One region of the Paenibacillus sp. LC231 genome, then DNA from elsewhere that is predicted to be linked to it. Evidence: riboswitches for the same ligand, from Rfam matches in the RefSeq annotation. Region 1 holds a riboswitch; each other region holds the start of a gene.
What was found. Region 1 has a riboswitch for cyclic di-GMP ahead of AK95_RS05870 (non-ribosomal peptide synthetase). Riboswitches for the same ligand answer to the same signal wherever they lie in the genome.
Positions count from the first base shown of each region.

Region 2: linked by a shared signal. The riboswitch ahead of AK95_RS33940 (helix-turn-helix transcriptional regulator) and the one ahead of AK95_RS05870 (non-ribosomal peptide synthetase) in region 1 are both predicted to bind cyclic di-GMP.
Region 3: linked by a shared signal. The riboswitch ahead of AK95_RS35365 (ISL3 family transposase) and the one ahead of AK95_RS05870 (non-ribosomal peptide synthetase) in region 1 are both predicted to bind cyclic di-GMP.

Region 1 covers NZ_JFOM01000009.1:159,089-162,371, forward strand. Annotated here, with positions in the region: gene AK95_RS05865 (NHL repeat-containing protein) at 1-765, shown strand, start outside; cyclic di-GMP riboswitch class I at 1,339-1,433, shown strand; gene AK95_RS05870 (non-ribosomal peptide synthetase) at 1,640-3,283, shown strand, end outside.
Region 2 covers NZ_JFOM01000053.1:343,062-346,344, forward strand. Annotated here, with positions in the region: gene AK95_RS28775 (ABC transporter permease) at 1-424, shown strand, start outside; gene AK95_RS28785 (Spo0E family sporulation regulatory protein-aspartic acid phosphatase) at 747-938, opposite strand; gene AK95_RS33940 (helix-turn-helix transcriptional regulator) at 1,103-1,831, opposite strand; cyclic di-GMP riboswitch class I at 1,979-2,074, opposite strand; gene AK95_RS28790 (YitT family protein) at 2,220-2,864, opposite strand; gene comA (phosphosulfolactate synthase) at 3,056-3,283, opposite strand, start outside.
Region 3 covers NZ_JFOM01000026.1:399,888-403,170, forward strand. Annotated here, with positions in the region: gene AK95_RS18925 (IS1595-like element ISPaen6 family transposase) at 1-858, opposite strand, end outside; partial or broken gene AK95_RS35365 (ISL3 family transposase) at 989-1,945, opposite strand; cyclic di-GMP riboswitch class I at 2,046-2,134, opposite strand; gene AK95_RS18935 (phosphatase PAP2 family protein) at 2,480-2,989, opposite strand; gene AK95_RS18940 (diacylglycerol/lipid kinase family protein) at 2,986-3,283, opposite strand, start outside.

The DNA of each region.
Region 1 (3,283 bases):
AAGCTGTTTATGGCCACCGGAGCAATGACTGGCGGAGAGGGGAAACTTGCCATTTACGATACGGCTTCAGGCCGAGTAGAGCTGGAACAGGTACCTGTTCCGGGCAAAAAAGCAGTAACCTCTTTGATATGGGGCCCGGACGGTAACATATGGGGAATGGCGCTGGGGGCTCTGTTCATCTATGATACGGAACGCCAAGAGATTATTTACAGCGAGGATATGTTTCCTACAGCAGATTATGCACACAGCAATCCTCGCTTGACCGTTGGAACCGACGGCAATGTGTACGGTACCATTTATACGGGATATGTTGCTGACCACACGTACACGAGCAAGATGTTTAAGATTGACACAGCAAGCAAATCGCTGTCCATCTTGTTGGAGAGCAATGCGGAAAAGCTTGCGCAGGACGACTTTGGCAACTTCTATTTCAAATACGGCAGCGAGCTGATGAAGTATAGCGACCCGAATCTGGTCATGCCGCTAGACAAAGTACAGCTCGAGGCTGAATCGCTCCAGCTTCACCCGGGGGATGAAGTCGATTATTCTTACGAAGTCTTCCTTGAGAGAGGAAGAACGACGAAGGAGTTATCCGGCGCTCACATTGAGTATTTGAGCAGTCGTCCGGATAAGGCGGAGATCGACCCAAAAGGAAAGATTATCGCCAAGCATCCGGGGCAAGCCGAATTGTCGATTCGAATTACATTGAACGGGATAACGGTTGAATCCAATAAAATCAAGGTAAAAATAACCGGCCCTTTTTAAAACTGTTCATGACATATAGCAATATGAGGCCGTTGTCCTGGACAACGGCTCTTTATTTTATTGTCCAGTGATCCATTAGACCGGGAACTTAAGAATGGAATTACCAAGTGATTTGAACTTATGAAAGTTTTCTGATCGGAAGCGAGATGTCATGACCAGTTATAAACGGTATTTTAGTCCCGGATGACAAGAGACAAAAGTTATTGAATCTAATGATTTCCGTTGTCGTAATTAGGGCAACGGATATAGGGGTGAATTTGTAAAATAGAACTATTGACTTAATCAGCCATCATCTAATGTCCAGGTAATAACAGAAAAACGTATCCTGCCTAATGAACAAAATAGCTTTAATACATAGTTAAGTGAAGTGGAGTGAAGTCGGGGAATAGCAAAAATTAGTAAAGATTAACTATTGCGACCTAGTGTCTCATGAGGGTTATCAATATCATCAAAACCATTCTTGAAAGACAATATTGAACAAAAGACCTATCGATTTTCATTTGGAAACAAGATACAGTAAATGTAAATCGAATACATAATATAATCATGGTTTACAATTTAAATACTATTTTTGTACGACAATAGCAAACCCACCGAAAGGTGGCGACGCAAAGCTATAGGGGCTAATGCGGGATCTACTGCGACCGCAATGCCAGCCAGTTGCCGAATACAACGGGAAACCTCCGTTTTATTCATTATTTTGAATTGAAGAAAGGGGTTTTTTTGACGTTCCATAAAACAGCGATGGCTTCGCTATAAAAAAACTAGTTTGGGGTTGAAGGGGGACACTGCTTCATCGCAGAATGCGAAGAGGATTTTTCTGTTCGTTAACAATCAGACATTAATGAATCGATAGTCCGGGAGGTTGATGGTCATGGAACAAACGACATATGAAGTATCAATTGACGAAATGCCGAGGGGGGGATGGGCCAACGATGAAGGAAACCGGGTTAGTTTTTCCCTTGATTTTGCAACGACCCGAAAACTCCATGAACTTGCGTTCAATTTCGGAATAACTGTGGATATGGCACTTATGGCTTGTTATGCGATCCTGCTTGCCAAATTTACCGGCGAGGATGATCCTGTAATCGGGTATCTGTTGGAAAGACAGATGTTTCCTATACGTTACTCTCCTACTGTACATAAGCCATTAGGTAAGTTTCTGATAGAAGTCAAGCATGCCACGATGCAAGCACTCGAAGATCGGAATATGCGAAAGAATTTGAGCGGTAACCCGTTCATCAAAGCGGCGTTTACTTGGCAAAACGCCAATGCCACTCCTTATGAATCCGATCAGTTGGGGACGTTTGAGCTTGCTTTGACGGCTTTTAAGAAGGAATTTATCATGATACACCTTGAATATTCGACCCGCTCGTACAGAAAAGAAACGATCGAGCAAATGAGCGGCCACTTGAGCCGAATTGTGCATGAAGTCGTTGATTTCCCCGAGAAGGTGATTGCCGACATACGCATGATGTCAGAAGAAGAGGAGAGAAAGATTCAGGCTTTCAGCGGAACTAAGACGGACTTTCCTTCCAGCCAAACGGTCCATTACTTGTTTGAGGAACAGGTCCGCTTAACCCCCGATCGCCCGGCGATCATGACCGAGGACCATCAGATGTCCTATCGGGAATTGGACGATCACGCGAATCAGCTTGCAAAAGCACTGCAGGATCACGGCGTTAAGCCGGAGAGCGTCGTTGGCATTGTCGCGGATCGGTCTGTCAGTATGATTGTCGGGCTTACAGCCATATTGAAAGCTGGCGGCGCTTATATGCCCATCGAAGCCGATTCTCCGTGCGAAAGAATCGAATATATGCTCGAGGACAGTCGGGCGGGATTTTTGCTGGCCCCTTCCAGTTGGAAGCCTGACATTGCATTTGAAGGAAAAGTAATTTATTGGGACAACGCGAAGCTAAGCCTTGATAGCTGTTCCCATACGATATCTGCAGTAACCTCGCAAAGTCTTGCGTATATCATCTATACTTCCGGATCAACGGGGACACCAAAAGGGATCATGGTTGAACATCGCAACATCGTAAGACTGGTCAAGAATACCAATTATTTCAACTTTTCCAAGGAGCATCGAATTTTGCAAACCGGTACAATATCATTCGATGCGTCGACCTTTGAAATTTGGGGATCCCTTTTGAACGGATCTACCTTGTATTTGATGAAGGACACGGACCTGTTTGACCTTTATAAATTGAAGGAAACCATCATCGGTCACCGCATTACGGCTTGGTTCCTGACAACGGCTCAGTTCCATAATCTGGCCGAACAGGATCCAGACGCCTTTCGTACGTTAGACACCTTGCTAGTCGGCGGAGAAGCGTTATCGCCAAAGCACGTAAATGCCGTAAGGAAGAGGTGCCCCGATCTGCGGATGATCAATATGTACGGTCCGGCGGAAAACACGACGTTCTCCACTTACTTCCCGATCGAACGTGATTTCGAATCGACCATTCCAATTGGCAGACCAATATGCAATTCCTCCGCTTATATTCTTGATAAACAG
Region 2 (3,283 bases), on a different contig from region 1:
CAAAGAAGCTGCGGCGGTTTTGCTCATTCCGATGAGTATGCTGGCCCTACTGTTCATGGCTGTCACTTGTCTTATTGTTTATACAACTTGCCGGCTGCATATTCGTAAGGAAACGAAAACATATGGCATTTATGCCTCGCTCGGCCTGACCGCAACCGACATTCGTCGTGCCTTGACAAGCGGCATTGCCGGACTGGCTGCGCTCGGTGCGCTGGCTGGCATCGCTTGCGGCGTCTACGCATTGCCGGCCGTGCTGCGCGGTCTGCTCTCTGCCTATGGGATTGTCAAGCTGCCGCTTATCATGGAATGGCCGCTCGTCATTGGGCTGACTCTGATCGCGCTTGTTATCGCCATCAGCGGCTGCTGGCTGGCTTCGCGAATCCTCCGCCGCACCTCCCTTCGCGTGCTGGTCATGGATTCATGAAGGCCGTCCATGAACAGAAGATGACCTCCGAATGTCGGAGGTCATCTTTTTACTTCTTGCCTTAATAAATCTTCTTATTTTAATTCACATCGTATTTGTTCTTTCCACTTGATAATATTTGCGATGGCATTTGTTTCACCGCCTAAATAGATATCTTCTATGGTCATTGACCAAAATTTGGGCTTGTGATCTCTTTCGTTATGCGGAAGAGGATTTGTTATTTTACCCACCTTGGTTACTGACTCTCGATTTTTCTTGAACGCTGGAAACACATAAGGCACAGAAGGTATCTTCTGTGCCTTGATTCAAATATGAAGAAGATCTACTTTTTTTTAATATATTCCTCTTGGTTTTTTAATTCCATGTAACGAATAATCAGCTTATCCAACGACTGTGAAATTGCGACAACATCTTGATGCACCAATTCGAAACTGCTGGCCACTCGCTCAAGTTCTCTTCGGAGAAGTTCGAGTTTTTTCGATACTTGTTTGAGTTCACTCTCGATAGAAATCACCTTGTTCACCCACCCCCGTCGTAACAAGTGATTGATGACAGTTGCCACAGTTATCGATAACGCGAATCAGTATATATAACTTACTTATCATTATAAATTTCGACGGTAACAAAAAAAATACCCATAATTGGGTAATCTTTATTTTAAGACAAGTTTTATGACGGTTATGTAAATTTTTTAAGAAATGCTCCTTTGTGGTTGACTCTCGTTTTTGCATAGATCTTTTTAATAAAAGTACGAACCGTGCTTTGGCTAATACCATAAATATCAGCAATTTCAGGGACATTTTTATTCTCAAGCCACCCATAGGCTATTTCTTTCTCGCGATTCGTTAATTCATATTGGTGAAAGTGAGAATAGATCAGCTCCCTTTGCAGAACGGGATCCTTTTGAGGTAATTTTTCTTCAATATTCTTGGCCAGGTGTTCAATGAGCGGTATGGCAAATGTAACTTCGTGCAAATAATGAAAACTAAGACCAAGGTAGCCTATGATCACATTTTTTATTCGAAGGGGAGTACAAACACACGCCAATTCTGAAAACACGCGATTACAATGCTCGGCCCCAATTACGACAGAAAGCGCTTGTTGTTCCATAGATAATGAAATAGCGTTGCTTCCTGCGTCTTTCATTGCCAACGAGGTCCCATTTTTTATATTATTCCTCTCGAGGAAACTTCTTAAAGAACCTGTTCCGCAATAATCGATAACGGCACCATCCGTATCTGTTATAACAAATAAATAAGGTATGGACAGCAAATTGTTCATATTCCTGGTTTCCTCTTGCAGCAAATAAAGAATTTCTTTCCGTTCAATCAACCTTTGTTTTATTTCAGTCATACTGAGGATATTAGGAAAATGATTGTTTACTTCTACCAGTGTTCTTTGACCCATTATTTCCCTTCTTCCCTTGTAAGAATAAGCGTTAAATAATGAAATCGATCTACTATTCATCGCTGCTGCATTCGACAGCTCACAGCAAAAAATAAAAAAACCATCCATTATGAACCATAGCAAAATAGGACGGAGGCTTCCGTCGTATTCGGCAGCTGGCTGGCATCGCGGTCTGAAGCAAGATCCACATTAGCCCCTGTAGCTTTGCGTCGCCGCTTTTCAGCGGGTTTGCTATTGTCGTACGAAGAGTATGAATTTGTCGAATATCCAAACATGTTATGACTTATTCAAACTATAACTTACATTGTTTTTCATTTAATATAGGTCGTACGACCCAAATTTCCATATTTTTGTTATATTTGTCAATCACTCTTACACGTATACATAATCACTTTTTGCGCCAAGCGGGTTGATAGACCGATTTCGGGGGAGGGAACTGGTGAATCCAGTTAATGATCCGGGTCGATATCCACTGGCATACAACTGCAAGGATAATAATTTTCCAATCGATCACATAGGCAGCGAAAGCGAATATGATTCCATTCATCCAGAACAATGAGGTGCCCGGGTTGATTCTTTTATACTTATAAATGGCTAAGGCAACATAACCGATTCCCCCATTCGATACCCTCTGCTTTATGAGGATGGCGACACCTGTTCCGAGAATAACCGAGCCGAATAGAAGATCGATCCATACGTTGCCGAACGGGGGTTCTAGAAACACCTCGAAGAAATTAACGGAAACGGACGTCACTGTTATAACAAATATGGTTCCAAAGGCACTGACACCATCAAGATAAGGGACTGTAAAGGCAAGGAAAATAAAATTAGCGAGCCACAGTCCGAGACTCATCGGGATCTCAAACGCATGGTTCAGAAGCACCGCGATTCCAGCTCCTCCCCCCGAAGGAATGGCGTGAGGAAACAAGAACATGGCCATGGCAAAACCTTGAATGATGGAGCCGGCGGTAATGTAGAAAAGTTTCTTGGAAGCATGACGATAGAAAAAGGGGCTCTTCCGCCCGGGTAGGATCTGTAAGTTCACACGGAATCATCCTTCATAGATTAGAGTAACAAGCTAGTCCTGCTTTTTTAAGTGTATGCTTGTTCTCTGGAGGGGATACCGGGATAGATCTTTTTAACGAAAATATGTATAGGCTGACTCTGGAGATATCCATAGGCAGCCCGCTAGTATTTATCATTCTCTTGTGGTTTGGTCTATGTTTAAATTACGTAACAAAATCCATCGGTTTGTTTCTCTCTCACCCCGAGTTCAAACGTATCTTGACGAAGACCCCGGCGCATCGTTTCAAGGGAAAGCACTTCGGTGGGTTGGATATTTCCCAAATGTACGTGAGATCCAAATTTGCGGAGAAGCATCGCTTGCTGCTGCTTAAGAGGTGCCTCCCAAATCAGCTTTCTTGCATCCGACACGTTGTCGATGATATTATT
Region 3 (3,283 bases), on a different contig from region 1:
GGCGGCAAGCAGGCGATTAAACAACTGACCTTCAAACTGCCGTCGATTGGTGCGAAAGCAAAATTCGTTCAAATAGGATTGCAGATGCTTGGAATCTAATCCGTGGAACGTACCGCCAATAAAGGCTTTCGCATTTGAAATCATCGTGTGAAGCCATTTCAGATGATCCGGATTATCCTTTACATTGAACTTAATCGGTTGGTGGTTATATTCTTCTGCGAGTGCATTGTACGAACGATAGGCGTCGCTACTGATCGTCGAACCCGGTTCAATGTGCTGCTTCGCAAATTCGACGAGCGTCTTGCCTTTGACATCCGGAATTACCTGCATTTTGACGTATTGCGGTGCTCCTTGTTTGTTAAGCGATACCCCAACGAGCACAGGTGTTTGGTCCGTGCCACGACCACGTTTGCCTCCTTCTGTTGGAGCTCCGAAGAATGCGTCATCCAGCTCAACCAAACCAGCCAACTGGTACTGAGCATCGCGATCTCCCATGGCTTTACGGATCTTGTGGAGCATTAACCACGCAGTCGGGTAAGAGATTTCCAGTTCGCGTGCAAGAAATACGGCGGATACACCGCGTTTATCATGCGCCACAAGGAAAATCGCCCAAAACCAGGTCAGCAGAGGAGTATGAGATTTATGCATTATCGTGCCGGCGGTAACAGAAGCCTGATGCTTGCAGTTCGTGCATTGATACAGCTTTCGAGTTTCAAGAAAGTAGAACGCATTGTGCTGGCACTTCGGGCAGAAGAACCCGTTTGTCCATCGGATCTGGAACAGATGCTCGCGGCATGCATCTTCCGAATGAAACTTTTCTTGAAACCTCTTCAACGTCATTAATTCTTGTTGTGCCATACCATTCACTCCCGAACATTCGTTTGTACTTATTATATCAAACAAATGTTCGTGCGTGTACGTGTTGCTGAGGCAACTTGATATTCAAATTTTAGAATTCTGGCTCAACCTAAAAATCAGTGCTTGAAAGTTAGCCCAGCATCCGATGACGGTTACATTCAATAAGAATACCAGCTTTATAGCGATTGCGGTTTCGAGTGAAATAGTGGCGGCGCTGAAAAGCTTTAATGCGATTATGACGATCTTCTACAGTCGCATTCGTCCACCGGCATTGATGATAATTCGTGATTTCCTCTTTCCAGTTACGCATGGTTGTAAGGGTGTTTCGAACAGCGGGATGATCAATTAGATCGCCCTGCGCGCACCAACGTTCAAATCCCAGTTTGGCAATGTTAAAGCTCGGCGAACAGTCGTACCAGGTCGTAAACGCTTCTTTCCATTCCCATACGCTGCGAAGTAACGGAGCATAGTTCAGCAACACTTCCAGCCGCTTTCTACTTTCCGCACCGAGCGATTCCATAGGCGGATTAAGCAAGCGATGGTTAGCTTTCAAGTGGGCTTTCGCCCGCGGGGATAATGTCCGCTGCACGGATTTCCGTACTTCCTGTACGCTTTCGATCACATAACCGTGAACATGAAATCGGATCTGCGATGCGAATCGCATTTGGAAAACATTCGCTGATCCAAGTATGGTAAGCCTGAGCCAAATCCATGACCACCGCTTTGGGCTGAAGCATCAGGAAGTCCGGATGCCCCCTGGCATATGTCCGCAGGTCATCCAGCTTGCGGCCGGGCAGCAGGTCCAGCATCGTCTCGCCCTTGAGGTTGTGAATGCCGGTATTGTAGGTATGCCCTTTCTTGATCCTCTCCGACACTTTAGGAACCGCTTCGTTATGGATATACTGCACCGTACTCGCGGGTGCTTACTGGATACGCGCACTGTGCGCTGCCGTAGAACCAAGCGCGTGTTCAACCGTAGCTGCACGGAAGAACGCGCTGTACTGCTGCTGGTCCCAGCAAAATCATAAGCCCATACGAATCCAGCGTCGCAGCGTTTGCAATACATGCGAATGGTTGGTAGATGCAGATTTTTGTAATTGAAATGCAGGACTGACCTCCTATTCTTCGACATCTAGCAAAACAAAAATACACATCCCCCAAGAGGCAGTGTCTCGCTGCGAAAACATTAGGGTAACCCGGCGATCATCGCATTAATAATACTTTAGACCCGTAGCTTTGCGTCCCTGTCTTTCGATCAGGTTTGCCATTTTTCCTATTTGTTTGCCGTTTGTGTAGGAGTATTGTATCACATCGCTCATCGAAATGACAAATAATGGACACCAAGCATGACGGGACGAGTTGGCGGCTGCGGTCGACGTATGGGGCAAGCGGAAAAAGTATACTCCAATCTTTGCACCCTGCGCTTTTTAACGGAGAAGTACCCGGCCCCCATTTTTTCTATTTGTCCGGACCGGTTTACGAATTTGTTTGCATCGTATGCGGTTTTTTAGGATTGGATCAGGAAGATTCTCCTGTTTGTGGTGCCGCGGCAGTCTGCTGAACCTCATCCCCGGCTGATGAAGTACCAGCATCGATGTGAATCAATAGGGACTATCTAATATTAAGTTAACAGATGGGTGCCGATTGCGAACGCCATGCCGATGACCGCACCGACGCCGACGTCGGTCGGATAATGAAGCCCCAGGTAAATGCGGGAAATACCGACTGCGCCGGACAACGGAATAAGCAGCAATGAAAACCAGGGAAATGTCAATGACAAGATCGTCGCCAAAGTGAAAACAGCGGTCGCATGGCCCGACGGAAAGGAATAGTCCCTTAAAGGATGGTGCGAGAGATGGACGTTGTCATCGGCCAAATAAGGCCTGCGGCGGCTAAAATTGATTTTCAACACCTGTACCAGCAAATGGCTCGCCGCCAGCGCAATCAAGCCGTCCTGTCCCGCATCGCCTAAACATAACAACAACAGAGCTGCGCCGATACTGCAAACTGCGCCGCCCAAATGTGTAATTTTCGGCATCCACCAATCGAGCAACTGGCATTTGAACTTAAGATTCACAAGATAAAGCAGGCGATGATCTTCGTTTTTTAACCATACCGGAAGCCGTATCACTGGTATCTCCCTCGCTCAGTGTCAGCGTTATTCATTTCATTGTAAATCACGTGAATCGCTTCTGCCTGCAGGGTTACCTCAATCGGGGTCACTCCGATGATCTCGCCGTCACCATGGACCAACATGGGCACATCGGCGGTAACTTTCACATTCCGACCTTCTAGAACGGTCACAGCGGGATGGTCAATATGCTTACCCCGCATAACATCCGGAAACAGCCGCAACAGTCCCAGGCGGGAGATGCCGTGGACGATACAAATATGAAAAAGTCCGTCAGTGCAAGAAGCGCGCGGA